One region of the Bradyrhizobium brasilense genome, then DNA from elsewhere that is predicted to be linked to it. Evidence: predicted binding sites of a transcription regulator. Region 1 holds the regulator's gene; the other holds the start of a gene.
The links. Region 1 encodes HrcA, which represses chaperone genes, less so after heat shock. Its sites were predicted from a motif close to GTTAGCACTCNCNNNNNGNGAGTGCTAAC; they were not measured.
Positions count from the first base shown of each region.

Region 2: a site for HrcA is predicted at 1,963-1,991, ahead of groES (co-chaperone GroES). Genes of this name have one in related genera too.

Region 1 is NZ_CP121669.1:186,748-198,055, reverse strand. Features, by position in the region: gene QA635_RS00910 (penicillin-binding protein activator) at 1-922, shown strand, start outside; gene hemW (radical SAM family heme chaperone HemW) at 1,116-2,273, opposite strand; gene rdgB (RdgB/HAM1 family non-canonical purine NTP pyrophosphatase) at 2,260-2,895, opposite strand; gene rph (ribonuclease PH) at 2,907-3,620, opposite strand; gene hrcA (heat-inducible transcriptional repressor HrcA) at 3,791-4,879, shown strand; gene grpE (nucleotide exchange factor GrpE) at 5,046-5,651, shown strand; gene QA635_RS00880 (VOC family protein) at 5,700-6,125, opposite strand; gene QA635_RS00875 (AraC family transcriptional regulator) at 6,194-7,048, opposite strand; gene pncA (bifunctional nicotinamidase/pyrazinamidase) at 7,071-7,781, opposite strand; gene QA635_RS00865 (hypothetical protein) at 7,879-8,814, opposite strand; gene dnaK (molecular chaperone DnaK) at 9,381-11,282, shown strand; gene QA635_RS00855 (hypothetical protein) at 11,297-11,308, shown strand, end outside.
Region 2 is NZ_CP121669.1:3,716,553-3,727,860, forward strand. Features, by position in the region: gene groL (chaperonin GroEL) at 1-1,559, opposite strand, end outside; gene groES (co-chaperone GroES) at 1,605-1,919, opposite strand; gene QA635_RS17310 (usg protein) at 2,315-2,605, shown strand; gene QA635_RS17315 (cupin domain-containing protein) at 2,706-3,272, shown strand; gene QA635_RS17320 (sterol desaturase family protein) at 3,884-5,053, opposite strand; gene QA635_RS41780 (MGMT family protein) at 5,453-5,623, shown strand; gene QA635_RS17325 (NupC/NupG family nucleoside CNT transporter) at 5,731-6,987, opposite strand; gene QA635_RS17330 (MFS transporter) at 7,104-8,327, shown strand; gene QA635_RS17335 (SDR family oxidoreductase) at 8,677-9,438, opposite strand; gene QA635_RS17340 (proteasome-type protease) at 9,451-10,212, opposite strand; gene QA635_RS17345 (ABC transporter substrate-binding protein) at 10,511-11,308, shown strand, end outside.

The DNA of each region.
Region 1 (11,308 bases):
GGCGGAATTTCAGAACCCGAACATCCAGCTCCTGATCAAGGACGATGGCGGCAGCGCGCAGGGTGCATCGCAAGGTGCCCAGCAGGCACTGTCCGAAGGCGCCGAGATCATTCTGGGACCGCTGTTCGCAGGCTCGGTGCCGGCCGTCGCGCAACTGACGCGGCCGCGCGGAACCTCGGTGATCGCGTTCTCGACCGATTCGAGCGTGGCCGGGCGCGGCGTCTATCTGCTGAGCTTCCTGCCGGAGTCCGACATCAATCGCATCGTCGACTACTCCGCCGGGATCGGAAAGCGTTCGTTCGCCGCGATGGTGCCGGATAATGCCTATGGCAATGTGGTCGAGGCCGCGTTCAAGCAGGCGGTCGGCCGCAAGAACGGCCGCGTCGTCGCCTTCGAGAAATATGGCGCCGATCGCGCGACGCCGGCGCGAACCGTGGCGCAGGCGCTCGGCCAGGCCGACGCGCTGCTGATCGCCGACGATGGTGATTCGGTCGTCGCGACCGCCGATGCCTTGACCGCAGCCGGCGCCAATCTGCGCAACATCCAGCTGCTCGGCACCGGGCTGTGGGACAATCCGCGGGTGTTCGCGAGTCCCGTCTTGCAGGGCGGCCTCTATGCCGCGCCCGATCCGTCCGGCTTCCGCAGCTTCGCCGGCCGCTACCGCAGCAAATATGGCGGCGAGCCGGTGCGCACCGCGACGCTTGCCTATGATGCGGTGGCGCTGATGGCGGCGCTCGCGCGCACGCAAGGGGCGCAACGCTTTGCGCCGGAGACTCTGACCAATCCGTCCGGCTTTGCCGGCATCGACGGTCTGTTCCGCTTCCGCTCCGATGGCACCAATGAGCGCGGCCTTGCGGTCATGAAGGTGGCCTCAGGCGGCAGCACGCCGGTGGCAGGCTCGCCGAAGAGCTTTGGCGCTTGATTTTCGTCGGGCGGTCAAGCTGCCTTGTCGAGCGCCGGCACCCGCCAGCTCCTTTGCATGGGGTTGTTTTCGATATTTTGGCAGCGTGCACCTAGAGCGTTTTCGAGCGAAGTGGATACCGGTTCGCGTGAAGAAAACGCGTCAAAACAAGAATCTAGGGCCCCGTTCCGATTCAATCGGAACGGGATAGGCTCTAGGCGGCGAGATCCGCAACGACCGCGTCGAGCACCGGGAATCCCGACGTCGTCACCCGCAGTCGTCCGTCGGCGTCGACGGCGATCGCGCCTTCCTCGCGCAGCTGGGCGATCCGGTGCGGGTCGAGCTGGCGGCCGGAGAGCTTCGCATAGCGCTTGGGATCGATGCCCTCGGCGAGCCGCAATCCCATCAGCAGAAACTCGTCGGCGCGTTCTTCGCTGTTGAGGCTGTCATCGCTGACGACGCCGTGACCGCGCTCCTCGACGTTCAACAGCCACGCCTCGGGGCGCCGCTCGGTTGCGGTCGCGTGCCTGACGCCATCGATGTCGAGCCTTCCATGTGCGCCGGGGCCGATGCCGGCATATTCCTCGCCGCGCCAGTAGACGAGGTTGTGCTTGCACTCCGCGCCGGCGCGGGCGTGATTGGAGATCTCATAGGCCGGCAATCCCTCGCGGGCGCAGACCTCCTGCGTCACGTCGTAGAGCGCGCGCGCGGTCGCCTCATCCGGCGTCTGCAATTTGCCGGCGGCATGCAGCCCGAAGAACGGCGTGCCTTCCTCGATCGTGAGCTGGTAGAGCGACAGATGCTCGGCCGCTTCCGAGATCGCCTGCTTCAATTCATCGGCCCACATCCGCGGCGTCTGGTCGGGCCTGGCATAGATCAGATCGAACGAGTAACGGTCGAACGCAGAGCGCGCGATCGCGACCGCGTCGAGCGCCTCGCGCGCGGTGTGCAGGCGGCCCAGCGCCTTCAGCGAGGCGTCATCGAGCGCCTGCACGCCGAGCGAGACGCGGTTGACGCCGGCTGCACGATAGCCGCGAAAGCGCGTCGCCTCGACGCTGGTCGGATTGGCCTCGAGCGTGACCTCGACATCGCGCGCCACCGTCCAGTGCTTGCCGATCGCATCGAGCACGGCACCGACGGTCTGCGGCTGCATCAGCGAAGGCGTGCCGCCGCCGAGGAAGATCGAGGACACCTGCCGCCCCGGCACGCGCACGGCGGTCGTCTCGATCTCGCGGGCGAACGCGCGCACGAAACGCCCCTCGTCGACCGGCGCATGCCGCACATGGCTGTTGAAATCACAATACGGGCATTTCGACAGGCAGAACGGCCAGTGCACGTAGACGCCGAAGGCTTCTCGGTCAGCGTGGCTCAAGGCAGATCTCCGCGAGCTTCACGAAGGCGCGGGCGCGATGCGACAGGCCGAGTCCCAGCGGCGGCAGGCCGTGCTTCTCGATGCTGGTCATCTCGCCGAAGGTCCGTGTGTAGCCGTCGGGCAGGAAGGCCGGATCGTAGCCGAAGCCGGCGGTGCCGCGCGGCGGCCAGACCAGGGTTCCATCGGCGCGCGCCTCGACCTCCTCGAGATGATCGTCGGGCCAGGCCACGCACAACGCCGACACGAAGTGGGCCTTGCGCCGGTCCGGCGTTGTGGCGCCGCGCTCCTGCAGCAGCCGCTCGATCCGCGTCATCGCCGCCATGAAGTCCTTGCCCTCGCCGGCCCAGCGCGCCGAGTAGATCCCGGGCGCGCCGTCGAGCGCGTCGACCACGAGGCCGGAATCGTCGGCGAACGCAGGCAGTCCGGTCGCCTTCGCGGCCGCGATCGCCTTGATCGCCGCGTTGGCGCGAAAATTGTCGCCGGTCTCCTCGGGCTCGGCGAGGTCGAGCTCGCCGGCCGACACCACCTCCACGCCGTGCGGCGCCAGCAGTTCCCGCATCTCGGCAAGCTTGCCGGGATTATGTGTGGCGATGACGAGCCTTCCGGTGATTCGGCGGTGCATGGCCAATCTGACTACGCCACCGCGATCTTTTGCAAGTCGACCAGACGCGCGACACCTTTGCGCGCCAGCGCCATCAGCGCCAGGAATTCACCTTCCGAGAACGGCGTCTTCTCGGCGGTGCCCTGCACCTCGATGATCCGGCCGTCGCCGGTCATGACGAAATTGGCGTCGGTGTCGGCTTCGGAATCCTCGGCATAGTCGAGATCGAGCACCGGCGTGCCCTGGTAGATGCCGCAGGAGATCGCCGCCACATTGTCGCGCAACACGTTGGTCTTCAGCATGTTGCGGGTCTTCATCCAGTTGATGCAGTCGGCCAGCGCCACCCAGGCACCGGTGATTGAGGCGGTGCGGGTGCCGCCGTCGGCCTGGATGACGTCGCAATCGACCGTGATCTGGCGCTCGCCGAGCGCCTCCAGATCGACGGCCGCGCGCAGCGAGCGGCCGATCAGCCGCTGAATCTCGACCGTCCGGCCGCCCTGCTTGCCGGCCGAGGCCTCGCGGCGGGTGCGTTCCAGGGTGGCACGCGGCAGCATGCCGTATTCGGCGGTGACCCAGCCGCGGCCCTGGCCCTTCAGCCACGGCGGCAACCGCTCTTCCAGCGTGGCGGTCACCAGCACATGGGTGTCGCCGAACTTCACCATGCAGGAACCCTCGGCATATTTGACGACGCCGCGTTCCAGCGACACGGGACGCAGTTCATCGGGTGCACGGCGGCTTGGCCGCATGAAATCCTCCAGAAATCCGAGAAAATTGGCTGGCCGTGCTTGTAGGAGCGGGAAGGGGCAGCGGCAAGGGTTTTCGGCCCCGGTATGGTCCGGTACGAGGGGACCGAATGCATGCTTGTCATCGGCCTCCCGGATCGACAAATTATGCAGTAATTGTGAGGGACTGGAGTGTGACTCACCACGATCCGATTGGCCTGATTGCGCCGCATGCCGGGCTCGCCCAGCTCAACGAGCGTTCGCGCGACATTTTTCGTCAAATCGTCGAAAGCTATCTCGCGACCGGCGAGCCGGTCGGTTCGCGCAACATTTCGCGCCTGATCGCATTACCGCTGTCGCCGGCCTCGGTCCGCAATGTGATGTCGGATCTTGAGCAGCTCGGCCTGATCTATGCGCCGCACACCTCCGCCGGCCGGTTGCCGACCGAACTCGGGCTGCGCTTCTTCGTCGATGCGCTGATGCAGGTCGGCGACCTCACCGAGGCCGAGCGTCAATCGATCCAGACCCAGCTTGCTGCCGTCGGCCGCGCCCAATCCGTCGAGGCCGCGCTCGGCGAAGCCTTGACGCGGCTGTCGGGACTGACCCGCGCCGCGGCGGTGGTGCTGACGCAGAAGTCGAATGCACGGCTGAAGCATATCGAGTTCGTCCGGCTGGAGCCGGAAAAGGCGCTGGTCGTGTTGGTCGGCGAAGACGGCCAGGTCGAAAACCGCGTCCTGGCGCTGCCGCCGGGTGTTCCATCCTCGGCCCTGACCGAAGCGACCAATTTCCTCAATGCGCGGATCCGCGGCCGGACGCTGGCCGAAGCGCGGCTCGAGCTCGAGACGGCACTGACGCAAAACCGCGCCGAGCTCGATCAGCTCACGCAAAAGGTGGTCGCGGCGGGCATCGCGAGCTGGTCCGGCGGCGAGAGCGAGGACCGCCAGCTGATCGTGCGCGGTCACGCCAATCTGCTCGAGGATCTGCATGCGCTCGACGACCTGGAGCGCATCAAGTCGCTGTTCGACGATCTCGAAACCAAGCGCGGCGTGATCGATCTGCTCGGCCGCGCCGAGCGCGGCGAGGGCGTGCGGATCTTCATCGGCTCGGAGAACAAGCTGTTCTCGCTGTCGGGTTCCTCGACCATCATCGCGCCCTACGGCGACGCCCAGGGGCGGATCGTGGGCGTCCTCGGCGTGATCGGACCGACGCGGCTGAACTATGCGCGAGTGATCCCGACCGTCGACTATGCCGCGCGCATCGTCAGCAAGATGCTGGGCGGCTGACCGGAGGGGCGATTTCGCTTTCATTTGACGGGTTTTCTTCACCCAAGCCGGAGATCCCAGTTCCCGAGACCGGTATGTTGCGCTTGATTTTCGCCGCCCAAAGCACGATATCCCGGCAAGCAATCCCCAAGATTTGAACCGACGCGAGTTTTCGAGAAGGCAAGCCATGACCGATCCGAACCGGGCCAATGACAACACCGAGAATTCGGCGCCGACGGGTGAGCCCGTGGTCTCGAAGCCCTACATCATGCCTGACGAGCCCGAGGCCGGATCGGCGGAGGCGCTGACCAAGGAACTCGCCGAGGCGCGCGACCGGACGCTGCGCACGCTGGCCGAGATGGAGAATCTCCGCCAGCGCACCCGCCGCGAGGTCGCCGACGCCAAGACCTACGGCATCACCGGCTTTGCCCGCGACGTGCTCGATATCGCCGACAACCTGCAGCGCGCGCTCGATGCGGTGCCGTCCGAAACCAAGGAAGCCGCCGATCCCGGCCTGAAGGCGCTGATCGAAGGCGTCGAGCTGACCGAACGTTCGCTGCTCAACGCGCTGGAGAAGAACGGCGTCAAGAAGTTCGACCCGATCGGCGAGAAGTTCGATCCGAACTTCCAGCAGGCCATGTTCGAGGTGCCTGATCCGTCGGTGCCGTCGGGCACCGTGGTGCAGGTCGTGCAGGCCGGTTACATGATCGGCGAGCGCATCCTGCGTCCGGCACTGGTCGGCGTCTCCAAGGGCGGCGCCAAGGCCGCCCCGACCGCCGACATCACCGCCTGATCCGTCCGATCCCGGCTGCCCGTTTGCGAGCTCGCGGATTGCGCGGGCTCATGGTCGCGGCTTCTCGCGGGCCTTCGGCCAATAGGTGCCGAAGCTCCAGAGATTTCCTTCCGGATCGCGGCAGGCGAAGTCGCGGCTGCCATAGTCGGTATCGCGCAGTTCCATCTCGATCTTGGCGCCGGCAGCCTTGACCTTCGCGTGCAGCGCGTCGGGATCGTCGACCGCGATATAGATCGAGTCGGTGCGGCGGTTGTCGAGGTCGCCGACCAGCCTGCCATATGCGTCGTCGCGGCTCTGGCCCAGCATCAGCATCGAGGAACCATAGGCGAGCTCGGCGTGATGGATGACGCCGCCATCGCGGTAGACGACGTGTTCGGTGAACCCAAGCACCGTCGTGAGCCAATTGGTCATCGCCTCGGCGTCCTTGCAGCGCAGGGTCGGGTAGATGCGGGGCGGTTCGATGTCGTGCGTCATGGTCGCTCACCTCCTTGGCTGACGGCGCCATCCTGCACGAGGCAACGCGGCGTCGGCTTGAAGGTTTGTTACCAGTCCGCCAGCCCGTCGCCGGCGTGAACCAGCCGGCGGTCGGTCAAGGCCTGGCGGCGCGCCCAGGCGGTCGGCGGTTCGCCTGCGAATTCGACGAACTCGCGGGCGAGATGGGCCTGGTCGGCATAGCCGCTTTCCGCCGCGATCCCCGCCCAGCCAAGCGCTGCGCCGCTTTGCGCCAGCCGGCTCGCCCGGTGAAACCGCATCATGCGCGCCAGCGATTTGGGGGCGAGGCCGAGTTCGGACCGAAACCGGCCAGCCAGATGCTTGCGGCTCCAGCCGATCTCGTCGGCCAATGCCGTGATGCTGATGGCACCGGTCGAACGCGCCAGTTTTCGATAGGCGAACGCGATTTCGGGAGACGGCATGTGGCCGGCGCGGCGCAGCACGAACGCCTCGATCAGGTCGAAGCGGCGCTGCCAGCAGGTCACGGCGCCGAGTTGCTCGCGCAGACGACGGCCATCATGGCCGAGCACATCGTCGATATCGACCATGCGCCCGACCAGGTCGGTCACGGCGCCGCCGAAGAAGCTGTAGGCGCCAAGCGGGGTGAAATCGACCTGCACGCAGGCGGCGCGCCCGTCGGACTCGATGTAAACAGGCCCGGCATGCAGGCCGGCGGCGAAGCTGAGCTGACGATCGGCCGCACTGGGCTCGCGCGACAGCGCGATCAGGAACGGCGAGCCGAAACTGATGATCAGCGGGACGATCAGCGGCGCGGTCTGCCGCTGCGCGAACCGGCCTGTTGCGGTCTCGCGATAACCGGTGATCCGGACGATCAGGCCCGCGATGCGCGGCGATGGCAGGCGCTGCGCGAGATCGAATGCAACGGGTGACGCAGGCTCGGCCATGCGGATCTCGCGAGGCGGCGTCCTACGCGATATCCGAGGACTGGATGCGCTTGACGCCGGCCTTGGCCATGTCGTCCCAGGCCTTGGCGAGCGATCCCTGGGTGTCGATGCCGCGGCAGGCATCTTCCACCACATAGGTCTCGAAGCCGGCCTTGCGCGCATCGAGCGCGGTCCATGCCACGCAGAAATCGGTGGCGAGCCCGGCCACGAAAACCCGCTCGACGTTGCGCGCCTTCAGATACGCGGCGAGCCCGGTGGTGGTCTTGCCGTCGGCCTCGGTGAAGGCGGAGTAGCTGTCGACGTCCTTGTGAAAACCCTTGCGGATGATCAGCTCGGCGTGCGGGATCGCGAGTTCCTTCGACAGCGAGGCGCCGTCGGTACCCTGGACGCAGTGGTCGGGCCACAGCACCTGCTTGCCATAGGCAAGATCGACGATCTCGAACGGCTTCTTGCCGGAATGGGTCGAGGCAAAGGAGATGTGTCCGGGCGTGTGCCAGTCCTGCGTCATCACCACATTGGCAAAGCTCTTGGCGATCCGGTTGATCACTGGCACCACCTGCTCGCCGTCCTTCACGGCAAGGCTGCCGCCGGGCAGGAAGCAGTTCTGGACGTCGATCACGAGCAGCGCGGAGCCGTCGTCGGGCTTGATCGCAGCCGCCCAGAGATGTTTTGGAATTAGCGCCGCAAGCGCCAGCGTACCGAGCCCTGCAACAACCTGTCGTCGATCCGGCATCGCGCCCCTCCTCGCTTTGATAATTGCACGAGGAGGCTAGTTCCGTTCGGCGAACGACGAAAGTGGGATTTTTCCGACTGGAGCTGCGAGCGGCTGATCAGCCGCGCGGCTGGATGCCGTCGCGCACCGCGCGGAAGCGCGGGAAGGCCTTCTCCCAATCGGTGCGCGGGGAGCTACCGATGATGCGCATCGATGTTTGCGCGCCGAACCGCAGCCACTGCACGATGGTCACCGGGGTATTGTCCTTGCCGCTGACGGCGTCGATGCGCGTCTCGAAGCCGGGCTGGCCGTCGATCCGGATCGGTTCGGACATGGTGATCCGCCCGTCGCGCACGCCGGGGATCGTGGTGGCGATCTGCTGGGCGAAGCGACCGCGATCATCCGGTGTGGCCGGGGCCGAGCCGATGATGCCAAGCAGCATGAATGGCTTGGTCTCAAGGCCCTTCTCGTCGCCGTCGGCCATCAGCAGCGCCGCGCCCGGCGCCAGCATGCGGACATTCTTGAAGCTGCTGAGCTCGGTGACCTTGAACGGCATCATGCCGAGCTGTTCGTCGACCGGCACCTCGTTGCGGATCTGGGCGGTGGCGAACATCTGCCGCACGGCGTCGTCGGTGTAGATCTTGCTCGCGTTCTCCGGCACCTGCACCGCGACATAGCCTGAGAAGGTCGGTCCCGGCAGGATCATGGAATAGCGCCGCACATTGGTGGTGCCGTCACGCGCGCTCTCCACGGTGTAATAGGCGAGGCCGGCCGGCGTCTCGAGGCTCTCCGGCTTGATGTTTCCGCTGCCGGCCGGGTTGGCCTTGAAGGCGCTCACGACCTCGTTGTAGGCGTCCGCGGGCAGATCGGCGATCAAGACCTTCACGCCCTGGTCCTCGGTCTCGAAGCCGATGAACGACTTGGCGCGGTTGAGCCCCACCAGCGGCTTCATCCCGACATGCGCGCCCGGCGGAAACACCACGTCGGCGGCAAAGCCACGACAGGTGGCAGCAAGCAGCAAGGCAACCGCAACGAGAAGTCGAAAAGGCGTCATGGGGGATCTACCGGTTTTGCTTGGTGGCCGCGCAACGGGGCCGGTGCAGGGCTGGATGGCCTCTTTCAGTCGGACCGCTTTTAGCGGTTTTGATGACCCTGCAACAGGCCGCCAAAGCCGCGCTCCGGGCCTGCAGGCCCGATTCCATGGGCTTTTCGTCCCGATTGGCTGGCACTTTCCAGTTTCCCGACGTTTCCGACGATCGGCCACCAGCGGCCAAACAGCGCGCCCTCGGCCTGCGCCCGCTTCCGCATACGACGTTTGTGAGTGTTCACTCAACAGCGCGGACGTCTCGTGGCGGATGTTCGCGGTCGACGGCGTGCCGCATCATTGCCGATTTGTTAACTTGGATCGGGCTTGAACCGGCGCTGCAGCCGGGCTGACACAATCTTTCAAACGTCAGTCTTTTCAGGCCTCAACGTTGCGTCCAGTCCTTGCGGGCAGGACCCTCTCTCCTATATCAGGCTCACCGTCGCAATATCGCGAGTATGTGAACGTCTGGGGGTTCGGTACGGAGCGCCGTCAGGGCCCAACCAACCTGCCGTAGCAAAGAGGATATCAAAACCATGGGTAAGGTCATTGGGATCGACCTCGGCACCACGAATTCGTGCGTCGCCGTAATGGATGGCAAGAACGCCAAGGTGATCGAGAATGCCGAGGGCATGCGAACGACGCCGTCGATCGTTGCTTTCACTGACGATGGCGAGCGCCTCGTCGGCCAGCCGGCGAAGCGCCAGGCGGTGACCAATCCCGAGCGTACGTTCTTCGCGGTGAAGCGCCTCATTGGCCGCCGCTATGACGACCCGATGGTCGAGAAGGACAAGAAGCTCGTTCCCTACAAGATCGTCAAGGCATCGAACGGCGACGCCTGGGTCGAAGCCGATGGCAAGACCTATTCGCCCTCGCAGGTCTCGGCCTTCATTCTGCAGAAGATGAAGGAGACCGCTGAGGCGCATCTCGGCCAGAAGGTCGAGCAGGCCGTCATCACGGTTCCCGCCTATTTCAACGACGCGCAGCGTCAGGCCACCAAGGACGCCGGCAAGATCGCCGGCCTCGAAGTGCTGCGCATCATCAACGAGCCGACGGCTGCCGCGCTCGCCTACGGTCTCGACAAGTCGAAGTCCGGCACGATCGCCGTGTACGACCTCGGCGGCGGCACCTTCGACGTCTCGATCCTCGAGATCGGCGACGGCGTGTTCGAGGTGAAGTCGACCAACGGCGACACCTTCCTCGGCGGTGAAGATTTCGACATGCGCCTGGTCGGCTATCTCGCCGACGAATTCCAGAAGGAGCAGGGCATCAACCTGCGCAACGACAAGCTTGCCCTGCAGCGCCTGAAGGAGGCTGCGGAGAAGGCCAAGATCGAGCTGTCGTCGACCACGCAGACCGAAATCAACCTGCCGTTCATCACGGCTGACCAGACCGGTCCGAAGCATCTGACGATGAAGCTGACCCGCGCCAAGTTCGAGGCGCTAGTGGCCGATCTCGTCGAGAAGACCATCGAGCCGTGCCGCAAGGCGCTGAAGGATGCCGGCCTGACCGCTGGTGAGATCGGCGAAGTGGTGCTGGTCGGCGGCATGACCCGCATGCCGAAGATCCAGGAAGTCGTGAAGCAGTTCTTCGGCAAGGAGCCGCACAAGGGCGTCAATCCCGACGAGGTCGTCGCGATCGGCGCTGCGATCCAGGCCGGCGTGCTGCAGGGCGACGTCAAGGACGTGCTGCTGCTCGACGTGACCCCGCTGTCGCTGGGCATCGAGACGCTGGGCGGTGTGTTCACCCGCATCATCGACCGCAACACCACGATCCCGACCAAGAAGAGCCAGGTGTTCTCGACCGCCGAAGACAATCAGGGCGCTGTCACCATCCGGGTCTTCCAGGGCGAGCGTGAAATGGCGGCCGACAACAAGATGCTCGGCCAGTTCGACCTGATGGGTATTCCGCCGGCTCCGCGCGGCATGCCGCAGATCGAGGTGACCTTCGACATCGACGCCAACGGTATCGTCAACGTCTCGGCCAAGGACAAGGCGACCGGCAAGGAACAGCAGATCCGGATCCAGGCATCCGGCGGTCTGTCCGAAGCCGACATCGACAAGATGGTCAAGGACGCCGAGGTCAACGCGGCCGAGGACAAGAAGCGCCGCGAGGCTGTCGACGCCAAGAATCATGCCGACGGTCTGGTTCACTCGACCGAGAAGGCTCTGGCCGAACACGGTTCGAAGATCGCCGACACCGAGCGCCGCGCGATCGAAGACGCCGTCAGCGACCTCAAGGAAGCGCTGAAGGGCGACGACGCCGAGGCGATCAAGGCCAAGACCAACACGCTGGCGCAGGCTTCGATGAAGCTCGGCGAGGCCATGTACAAGCAGCAGGCCGAGGCCGATGCGGCCAAGGACGCTGCTAAGGATGACGTTGTCGACGCGGAGTTCACCGAGGTCGACGACGACAAGAACAGCAAGAAGTCTGCTTAAGCGGATTTGCGATCATGACCCTCACA
Region 2 (11,308 bases), 3.5 Mb from region 1:
GCTTCCGTGGTGATCAGGAGCGCGGCAACCGAGGCAGCGTTCTGGATCGCGGTGCGCACGACCTTGGTCGGGTCGATGATGCCCTTCTTGACGAGGTCGGCATAGTCGCCGGTCTGGGAGTCGAAGCCGTAGTTGTAGGTCTTGTTCTCCAGGATCTTGCCGACGATGACCGAACCGTCTTCACCGGCGTTGATCGCGATCTGGCGAGCGGGAGCCGACAGCGCCTTGCGCACGATCTCGACGCCGGTCTTCTGGTCGTCGTTCTTGGTGCGCAGGCCCTTGAGCTGCTCGGAGGCACGGAGCAGGGCGACGCCGCCGCCCGGGACGATGCCTTCCTCGACAGCCGCGCGGGTCGCGTGCATCGCGTCATCAACGCGATCCTTGCGCTCCTTCACCTCGACCTCGGTCGCGCCGCCGACGCGGATCACCGCGACGCCGCCTGCGAGCTTGGCGAGACGCTCCTGCAGCTTCTCACGGTCGTAGTCCGAGGTGGTCTCCTCGATCTGCGCCTTGATCTGGGCAACGCGGGCGTCGATGTCGGCCTTCTTGCCGGCGCCGTTGACGATCGTGGTGTTCTCCTTGTCGATCATCACCTTCTTGGCGCGACCGAGCATCTGCAGCGTGACGTTCTCAAGCTTGATGCCGAGGTCTTCCGAGATGGCCTGGCCGCCGGTCAGGATCGCGATGTCCTGCAGCATGGCCTTGCGGCGATCGCCGAAGCCCGGAGCCTTGACGGCCGCGACCTTCAGGCCGCCACGCAGGCGGTTGACGACGAGGGTGGCGAGGGCTTCGCCTTCGACGTCCTCGGCGACGATGACCAGCGGCTTGCCGGTCTGCACCACGGCCTCGAGCAGCGGCAGCAGCTCGTTCAGCGAGGAGAGCTTCTTCTCGTTGATCAGGATGTAGGCGTCGTCCATCTCAACGCGCATCTTGTCGGCGTTGGTGACGAAGTAGGGCGAGATGTAGCCGCGGTCGAACTGCATGCCCTCGACGACGTCGAGCTCGGTCTCGAGCGACTTGGCTTCCTCGACCGTGATCACGCCCTCGTTGCCGACCTTCTTCATGGCGTCGGAGAGGAACTTGCCGATCTCGGCATCGCCGTTGGCCGAAATGGTGCCGACCTGGGCGATCTCCTCGTTCGAGGTGACCTTCTTCGAGTTCTTCTGGAGGTCCGCAACGACGGCTTCGACCGCGAGGTCGATACCGCGCTTCAGATCCATCGGGTTCATGCCGGCGGCGACCGACTTGGCGCCTTCCTTCACGATCGCAGCCGCGAGCACGGTCGCGGTGGTGGTGCCGTCGCCGGCCGCGTCTGCGGACTTGGAGGCGACTTCGCGCACCATCTGGGCGCCCATGTTCTCGAACTTGTCCTCGAGCTCGATCTCCTTGGCGACGGTGACGCCGTCCTTGGTGATGCGGGGAGCGCCGAACGACTTCTCGAGCACCACGTTGCGGCCCTTCGGACCGAGGGTGACCTTCACCGCGTTGGCGAGGATGTCGACGCCGCGCAGCATCTTGTCGCGCGCCTCGACGGAGAATTTGACTTCTTTAGCTGCCATCTGAGTTTTTCCTTGAGAGATTTAACCTGGGAGGGAAAGAGGCGCTTAGGCGGCCTTCTTCTTGGAAGCGGGGACGTCGAGCACGCCCATGATGTCGCTTTCCTTCATGATCAGCAGGTCTTCGCCGTCGATCTTGACCTCGGTGCCCGACCACTTGCCGAACAGGACGCGGTCACCGACCTTGACGTCGATGGGGATCAGCTTGCCAGCTTCATCGCGGCCGCCCGGGCCAACGGCGATGACTTCGCCCTGCGAGGGCTTTTCCTTGGCACTGTCCGGAATGATGATGCCGCCAGCAGTCTTCTCTTCGGCGTCGATACGCTTAACCACGACGCGGTCGTGAAGCGGACGGAATTTCATGCAGTCCTCCTAAACATTTGCAGATGCTGTAGATTTTTGGAGAGTTAGCAGTCCAGCCCAGCGAGTGCCAGACTGGTTGCGCAGGAGATAGGCCAAGCCTTGGCGGCGGGCAAGTGCCTCTAGCAGAAAAATTGGCACTCGTGAGTGCCGCCTGCCAAAAGGATGCCGAGATCATTTCGGCATCCTTAACGCCGCCCAAGAGGGGTCGCCGGGGCTATTAGCAGATGCGGTAAGCTGCTGCCAACGCAAGAAATTTCAACAACCTATTAAACATTTGGGCTTGAGATGGGTTAGTCGCGTGCGTCACATTTCTCTCATGTGAGCGCATCCATTGCCGGTGGTCCGGCGGGGGAGGTCGGCCACCACGTGAATGCGCTCCGTCACAGGAGGTTGGCATGGTCTCGCGAGTTGGTGGGGTTGTTTCCGACGATTTCCGGAAGCAGTTGCTGGGGTACGGGCTGACGACGGCGCAAATCCTCTATCGGATGCCGGATCACCCCTCGTTGCTGCAGACCTATGTCTGGCAGAACTACGACCTGTTTCCGAAATTCCCGGCGCTGCAGGATTTCCTCGCGTTCTGGCAGGCGAAGCTCGAAGGCCCGCTGTTTTCGGTGACGGTGGCGCATTCCAAGCTCGTCAAGCCGGCCGAGCTGCGTGCCGTCGACGGCGTGTTCCGGCTGCATTGAGCGGGCGAGCGGGCAAAAGCGCGCTGTGCGCCTTTGCTCGCCTCGCGGCGCGCGACTTGTGTTAGCCTCTCTCCGTCACAAAAAGACGGGAGGCGAAACAATGGCCAAGAAGACGGCATCAAGATCGGCAGCCAAGACCGCGGTGAAGAAGAAATGGTCGGGGCTCGGCGCCGGCGCCAAGAAGACGTCCGCGAAATCGTCCGCGCGCAAGACCATCAAGTCGAAAGGCCGCGTCTCGGCGGCCAAGAAGAGCGCGCCGAAAGCCGCAGCCAAGGCGCGGCCGAAGCAGCGCGTCGCGATCAGCCATCACCGCGAAGAGGACTTCAAGGCCGACGGGCTGCGCGCCTACGCCAAGTACCGCGACCTCGGCATCGCCGCCGCCTCGCATGGCCTCGCGCAGGCACACGTCATCCGGCTGCAGGGACCGTGCAATCCCGATGAGGTGTCGAAGCTGCACTTCCACGACGTCGACTTCCAGATGGTCTATGTGCTCAAGGGCTGGGTGAAGACCTACATGGAAGGCGAGGGCGAGACGCTGATGCAGCAAGGCAGCGCCTGGACCCAGCCGCCGCGCATCCGGCACATGATCCTGGACTACTCCGACGACGTCGAACTGCTGGAGGTGATCCTGCCGGCCGAGTTCAAGACGGTGGAGTTGAAGGCGTAGGCTTTTTTGCGGCCGTCATGGCCGGGCTTGACCCGGCCATCTATCCTGCTTCGCAAGATTCTCCTGGTCGATGGATGCCCGGGTCAAGCCCAGGCATGACGATTTTCTGGGCCGTGTACCCATAAAGCCGTCGGCGTGACTCTACGTCCGCTTTGCCCCGATAGCGACCAAGTTCGTGCGGCAACGCAAGATGTCGCGATGGGCCAGAAGCAGACGTAAGCCGTGACGGGAGGCGACATGATAGGTCGAGTGTACCTTGTGTAGTCCGAGAGGTGAAATGCTTGGAGTTCTGAACTTTACCGGCTTCATTATAGCCGCTTTCCTTTTCGCAAAGTTCTTCTCACGCAGCGTCACGTCGGGATGGGTATTGGCGGTCTTGGCCAATAGTCCAGGTCTCCTGTTCTACGGTCTACTCGATCCGAGGCGTGACGATACGTTCGTCCTTTTCCTAGGAGTGATTTTACTCGCAGGTTTCGGCGGCTTCGGGATAGGTGCAATTGTTGGAATGATAGTCGCGTCTATCCGAGCGCGGAGCGAGCCCACACAGGTTCGCTATGGGTCAAAGCGAACACGCTGCGACTCTCATGCTGGCAACAGCGGAACACGCCGCTTCATGGGTCCCGATGTTCGAGGAATTCCTTCACCGGCCCGATGAAGGGGTGCGCGAACTGGCCGAGCATGCCGCCGGGGATCGGCTTCACCGTTCCGTATTTGGCCGGCCAGCGGTCTTTGGGCAGGTGCCAGGTTCTGCCCAGCATATCGAACAGCGGCGTGTGTGCCGCGTAGTTCTTGTCGATGGCCTCGGCGTCCGAGGCGTGGTGCCAGTGATGGAATTGCGGCGTGACGATCACGTACCGCAGCCAGCCGACATCCATCTTGATGTTCGAATGGATCAGCACCGATTGCACAGAGATGAAAATGAGATAGGCGAAGATCGTGTCCTGCGGGAAGCCGAGCAGGACGATCGGCACCAGCACCAGGGCGCGCGTTGCCAATGGCTCGAAGAAATGGAGGCGCGATCCCGAGAGCCAGTCCATGTGTTCGGGCGAATGATGAACCGCATGGATTCGCCACAACCACGGCACCTCGTGATAGGCGCGGTGGGAGATGTATTCGACTGCATCGGCCGCCAGGATCACCAGCACGAAGCGGACGATCGCCGGCAGGGCCACGACATGCGCTTGCAGTGACGGGCTGATCGCCCAGGCGAAATAGTCATGGGCAAAATGTGTCGAGACCACCAGAAAGACGCCGATCAGCAGATGGTTGACTCCGAAATACGCGAGATCGAGCCTCCAACCGGGGCTGAGCGGCCCTTGCTCCGGCCGCACCCGTGGGAAGACCCACTCGAGCAGCACGAATGCTGCGCCGGTGAAGAATAGATCGAGCACCAACCAGTCGAGGCCGAGATAGAAGCGCGGCTGGAGAAAATCTGGTGTCGGCACGTAGGGCCCGCCAAGCAGCGTGGCGAAAAAAAGCGCGCTGAGGCCGATCGTAGCGGGCACCCGCGGGCCGCCAAGCACGATCCCGGTGACGCCGAGCCAGGCACCGACGACCATGGCAATCGCGAGGGTGAGGCGGAGCAGCTCGACGTCGTAATGGACGCGCAGCTCAGGCGTCGTGAGAAAGGCGGGGTAGCGCAGGCATAGCACCGCAGCGACGCTGAGCACGCCGATCGCGGCGCAGAAAGAACTGCCGATGCGCCCTTCGCCGATACGCGGCCTCGAACTTTCTTGAGCCATCAACGGTCCCCCCACAAAGATTCTGAAGCACGTCAGCATAGGCGCGCGAGAGTTTACTTAAGTTCAACGTCTAGGATACATAGATGGCCGATAAGAGTTAAAATTGCCAGAAGTCAAAGTTCGCTTTGGGTCATTCACGTCGAATCGCATCGGGCGGAGCCGCCGTCGATGTCCGCAATGCTCCGTTTGCGTCCACGCCGGCACTGCGCGGCAAACGACGCTAGGGGCCAACAGCTGCCCACAATGTTAAGACGGCGGCGCGCACTTCGAAACTAACACCGGCACGTCCGGTCGAATCTTCCGTGCCAACGCGACGCGCTCGTTCCAACCGCAAGTAAAAAGGCGAAAACCCTCTGAGAAATCTGCTACACTCGGACTATGAAAACCTTTTCAGATAAGGTCCGCGACATCGTGCGCAAGATCCCAAAGGGGAAGGCCATGACGTACAAAGCTGTCGCTGCTAAAGCCGGCAATCCGAAGGCTGCACGCGCGGTTGGTGCCATAATGCGCACGAATTACGACCCATCGATCCCCTGTCATCGCGTTATTGCAAGCGACGGCTCAATGCGCGGCTACGTGCGTCCGCGCCGTCGGCCGGCCCAACAATGATCCGCTTGACAGGAAGCTTCACCGTGTCAGCACCGCCCCGGATTGCGCGGAGCCTGTCATCGGGCGCGCGTTCGCGCGACCCGTTGGCTCCATCCGGGCTACTGCGACTACGGCTGCGTCAGCATCCCCACGATCGCGCCCATCAGGCAGGTCGTCAGCGTGCCTGAGACGATCGACTTCAGCCCGAGCGCGTTGATCTCGTCGCGCCGCTCGGGCGCCATGATGCCGAGGCCGCCGATCATGATGCCGAGGCTGGCGAAGTTGGCAAAGCCGCACATCGCGTAGAGCATGATCAGCCGCGAGCGCGGATCGAGCGCGTCGGGGCCGAGCTTCGACAGGTCGACATAGGCGATCAACTCGTTCAGCACGGTCTTGGTGCCCATCAGGCTTCCTGCCGTGATCGCCTGCGGCCAGGGCAGGCCCATCAGCCAGCACACCGGCGCCATCACGTAACCAAGCAGGCGCTGCAGCGAAATCTTCGCGCCGCCGATCTCCGGCAGCAGGCCGATGATCGCGTTCGCCAGATACACCAGCGCGACCAGCACCAGCAGCATCGCGATGATGTTCATCAAGAGCTCGAGCCCGGCGGCCGTGCCCTTCACGATGGCGTCCATCGTCGACGACACCTGGATATCGGGATTGTCGAGCGATCCGCCGGTGCGCTTGCCGGACGTTTCCGGCACCATGATCAGGCTCACTAAAATCGCGGCTGGCGCGCCGAGCACCGAGGCGATGACGAAATGCGCGGCCGCATCCGGGATCAGCGGCGCCAGCAGCGTGGCGTACAGCACCAGCACCGTGCCGGCGATCCCGGCCATGCCGCCAGTCATCACCAGAAACAATTCGCTGCGGGTGAGCTGCGCCAGATAGGGCCGGATGAAGAGCGGCGCTTCGACCATGCCGAGGAAGATATTGGCCGCGGTCGAGAGCCCGACCGCGCCGCCGACGCCGAGCGTGCGCTCGAGCAGCCAGGCCATGCCGCGCACAACAGGCGGCAGCACGCGCCAATAGAACAACAGCGTGGTCAGCACGCTCATGACCAGCACGATCGGCAGCGCCTGGAAGGCGAGGATGAAATCCGAGCCGGGTGCCTTGGGATCGAACGGCGCCGGGCCGCCGCCGACATAGCCAAACACGAAGGCAGTGCCGGCGCGCGTCGCGGCCGCGATCGTGCCGACGGCGTCATTGATCGCGCCGAAGGCCTGCGTCACCAGCGGCACCTTGATCAGCACCAGAGCCGTGACGATCGTGACGACAAGCCCGATCGCCGCCTGGCGCAGCGACACCTTCAGGCGATTCTCGCTCAGCGCCCAGGCGATCAAGAGCAACGCCACCACGCCGAACGCCGATTGCAACTGCAGCATCACGCCCCCAAAAAAACTCACGCGATTATGGGCAGGGGCCTCGCGCAGCGCAATGCTGTTGCGCGTTCATCTCGTATCCATTGACAAGTTGCAGGCGCTCGGCCACGCAATCATCCATGTCCTCCGCCACGCCGGCCGGCGCCCGCGATCTGCTCGGCCACAGACCGTTCCTGTTCTTCTTGTCGTCGCGCAGCCTGTCGCGCTTCTCCAGCCAGATCGGCGCGGTGGCGATCGGCTGGCAGATCTATGATCTGACCGGCAGCGCATTCGACCTCGGCATGGTCGGACTGGTGCAGTTTCTGCCGACGGCGCTCTTGGTGTTCGTCGCCGGCCACGCCGCCGACCGCTTCGAGCGCAAGCGCGTGGTGCAGGCCTGCCAGATCGCGGAGGCGCTGACCGCATTGTTTCTCGCCGCAAGCACCTTTGCCGGCACCATCTCGGAGATCCAGATCTTCGTCGCGACCTTCGTGCTCGGAATCGCCGGCGCGTTCGAGAGCCCGGCGACCGCCGCGCTGTTGCCGCTGATCGCGCCGCAAGGCTCGCTGCAGCGGGCGACCGCGATCTCGAGCGGCGCGGCGCAGGTCGCGACCATCACCGGACCCGCGCTCGGCGGTTTCGCCTATGCGCTGATGCCGGGCGCGCCCTACGGCATCATGATGGTGTTCTGGCTGTTCGGTGCGCTGCTCACCGGCGGCATCGGCCGGCTGCAGCAGGCGGCGGTGAAGAACGGCGGGTCGTCGGACGACCTGTTTGCCGGCGTTACCTTCGTTCGCAGCAATCCGGCGATCCTCGGCACCATCTCGCTCGACTTGTTCGCGGTGCTGTTCGGCGGCGTCACCGCGCTGCTGCCGATCTATGCGCGCGATATCCTGCAAGCCGGCCCGCTCGGCCTCGGCATCCTGCGCGCCGCGCCCGCCGTCGGTGCGCTGCTCATGACGATGGTGCTGGCGCGGCACACCATCAACCGCCGCGTCGGAATGCGCATGTTCCAGGCGGTGATCGTGTTCGGCGTCGCGACGGTGGTGTTCGCGCTGTCGCACTGGATGTGGCTGTCGGCGCTGGCGCTCGCGGTGCTCGGCGCTGCGGACACGATCAGCGTCGTAATCCGCTTCTCGCTGGTGCAGCTTGCCACCCCCGACGAGATGCGCGGCCGTGTCGGCGCGGTGAACTTCCTGTTCATCAACGCCTCGAACCAGCTCGGCCAGTTCGAGAGCGGCGTCACCGCGGCGCTGCTCGGCACCGTTCCGTCGGCCGTGCTCGGCGGCGTCGCCACGGTCGCGGTCGCGCTGCTCTGGATGAAGCTGTTCCCGACGCTGCGGGACGTCGAGAAGCTGGAGTAGGGGCTTTCGCTGCACCCGTCATTGCGAGCGAAGCGAAGCAATCCATCTCACCGCATGCCGAGATATGGATTGCTTCGTCGCTGACGCTCCTCGCAATGACGGAATCGGCTCCGGCTGCAACGGATGTGATAGCCCCCGGAGCGAGGGCACTTGCAGGATTTCGGAATAATGGAAAAATATCGCTGATTTGCCCGACGTGTCAAGTTGCCGCGTCGAACGCCGGCAGCTGCCGGCTCCTTTGCATGGGGTTGTTTTCGATATTTCGGCGGCGCGCCCCTGCGGCAGCCGGCCGGGACAAGCCCGGCCGGCTGCCGTGATGGTCCTGCCGCTAGCAGGGAGAAGGAGCAGATCAGCCCCGCCCCACGAACGGCATCTTGGTCGCCATCACCGTCATGAACAGCACGTTGGCGTCGAGCGGCAGGCCGGCCATGTAGGCGACGGCGTCGCCAACCGCCTTGGCGTCCATGCGCGGCTCGTGCTTGGTGGTGCCGTCCGGCTGCAGCACGCCGGGGCCGTTGACCATGCGGTCGGTCATCGGGGTCGCGGCATTGCCGATATCGACCTGACCGACCGCGATGTCATACATCCGGCCGTCGAGGTTGGAGGACTTGGTGAGGCCGGTGATGGCGTGCTTGGTCGAGGTGTAGGCGGCCGAGAACGGCCGCGGCGCATGCGCCGAGATCGAGCCGTTGTTGATGATGCGGCCGCCGCGCGGCGTCTGGTCCTTCATGATGCGGAAGGCGTGCTGGGTGCACAGGAACGGCGCGGTCAGGTTGGTGTTGACCACCGCCTGCCATTGCTCGAGCGGCAGATCCTCGAAGTTCACCGGCGGCGCGCCCATGCCGGCATTGTTGAACAGCACATCGAGCCGGCCATAGGTCGCCTTCACCTTGTCGAACAGCGCCGCGATCGCGGCCGGGTTGGCCATGTCGGCCGACACGCACAGGCTCTTGCCGGCGGGACCGAGCTTGGCGGTCTCTTCCAGCATCTCCATGCGGCGTCCGGCGAGCACTACGGTGTAGCCCTTGTCCATCAAAGCGAGCGACGCGGCGCGTCCAACGCCGGTGCCGGCGCCGGTCACGAGTGCGATCTTGCTGGTTGCCTCAGTCATCCGAGTTTCCTCTTACTTGGTTTTTGCTTCGGTTTCGTTCTTGTAGGGTGGGCGTGGAATGTTCTGGTGCGCCGCACGGAGCGCCGCCGACCAGCGCGAGCGCAGGTCGTGGAAATAGGGCTCGCCGGCCTCGATGCGGTGGTTGAGATCGGCCTCGCAGGCATCGGTGCGCACCACCAGCACGTCGATCGGCAGGCCGACGCCGAGGTTGGAGCGCATCGTCGAATCCATCGAGATCAGGCCCGTTTTGAGCGCCTCGTAGAGCTCGACGTCGTAATGCATGGCGCGGTCGAGCACCGGCTTGCCGTATTTGTGCTCGCCGATCTGGAGGTACGGCGTGTCGGTGGTGCACTCGATGAAGTTGCCGGCGGTGTAGACCATGAACAGGCGCATCCGCGAGCCCTTGATCTGGCCGCCGAACAGGAACGAGACGTCGAACGAGATGTCCTCGGCGCGCAGTGCGTCGCCCTCGGTGGCGTGCACCGAGCGGATGGCGCGGCCGATCCGCTGCGCCGCCTGGAACATGGTCGGGGCGTTCATCAGCGTCTCGAGCTCGCCGGTGTCCGGATTTTCCATGCCCTCGGTCAGGGTCGACAGCACCGACTGGCTGATCGCGAGATTCCCGGCGCTGGCGATCGCCATGATGCGCTCGCCGGGCTTTTCGAAGATGTGCAGCTTGCGGAAGGTCGAGACGTTGTCGAGGCCGGCATTGGTGCGGGTATCGGCGATCATGACGAGCCCGTCGCGCACCAGAATTCCGCAGCAATAGGTCATTTAAAGCCCTCAGACGGTCCGAGTTTCTCGGCGGGAAACTAGTAGCCAATTTCGCGGATGCATCCAACCCCAATTCCCCGTGACGGGACGTGCGACGGCCGGTCACGCGGGCCGGGCGCCGGTCCTGGCGAAGGTCCGTCCGGGTGCCCTGTTCCGGCCGTCGAGGTCGCGAGCATTCCGGTCTCGCTCTGCGTGGCGCGCAGCCGGCAATGATCTTGGCCTCGCGTCGTTGCGGGGGGCGGGGTGTTGTGCTCGACTGCCTGCAACCGACGACAACAAGAAATTTCGGGAGGCGGGAATGTCGTTCAAACTGGCCGCGTGCATTGTGACATTGGGCATCGCGGCGATGGCCGCGAGCCCTGCATCGGCGCAGAAGAAGGGCGGCACGCTGCGGCTCTATCACAATGACAATCCGCCCTCGACCTCGCTGCTCGAGGAATCCACCATCGCCTCGGTGATGCCGTTCGCGGCCGTCTTCAACAACCTCGTGGTGTTCGATCCGGCCAAGGCGCACGAAAGCATCGACACGGTGATCCCCGATCTCGCCGAGAGCTGGTCGTGGGACCAGACTAACACAAAGCTTACCTTCAAGCTGCGGCACGGCGTGAAGTGGCATGACGGCCAGCCGTTCACGGCCAAGGACGTGCAGTGCACCTGGCGGATGCTGATCGGCAAGAGCGAGACCCAAGACGTCAAAACACCGGACTTCAAGCGCAACCCGCGCAAGGTCTGGTACTCGAAGCTCAAGGATGTCAGCATCAATGGCGACGATGAGGCCACTTTCGAGCTGACCGAGCCGCAGCCCGGTCTCTTGGCGCTGCTCGCCAGCGCTTTCTCGGTGGTTTATCCCTGCCACGTGCCGCAGCAGGTGATGCGCACCAAACCGGTCGGCACCGGGCCGTTCAAGTTCGTCGAGTTCCGGCGCGGCGACTCTATCCGTCTGATCCGTAACCCCGATTACTTCAAGAAGGACCGGCCGTATCTCGACGAGATCACGGTGCGCTCGATCGACAGCCGCGCCACCCGTATGCTGGCGTTCGCGACCGGCGACTATGACATCACCTTTCCGTCCGACGTCAGCATTCCCCTGATGAAG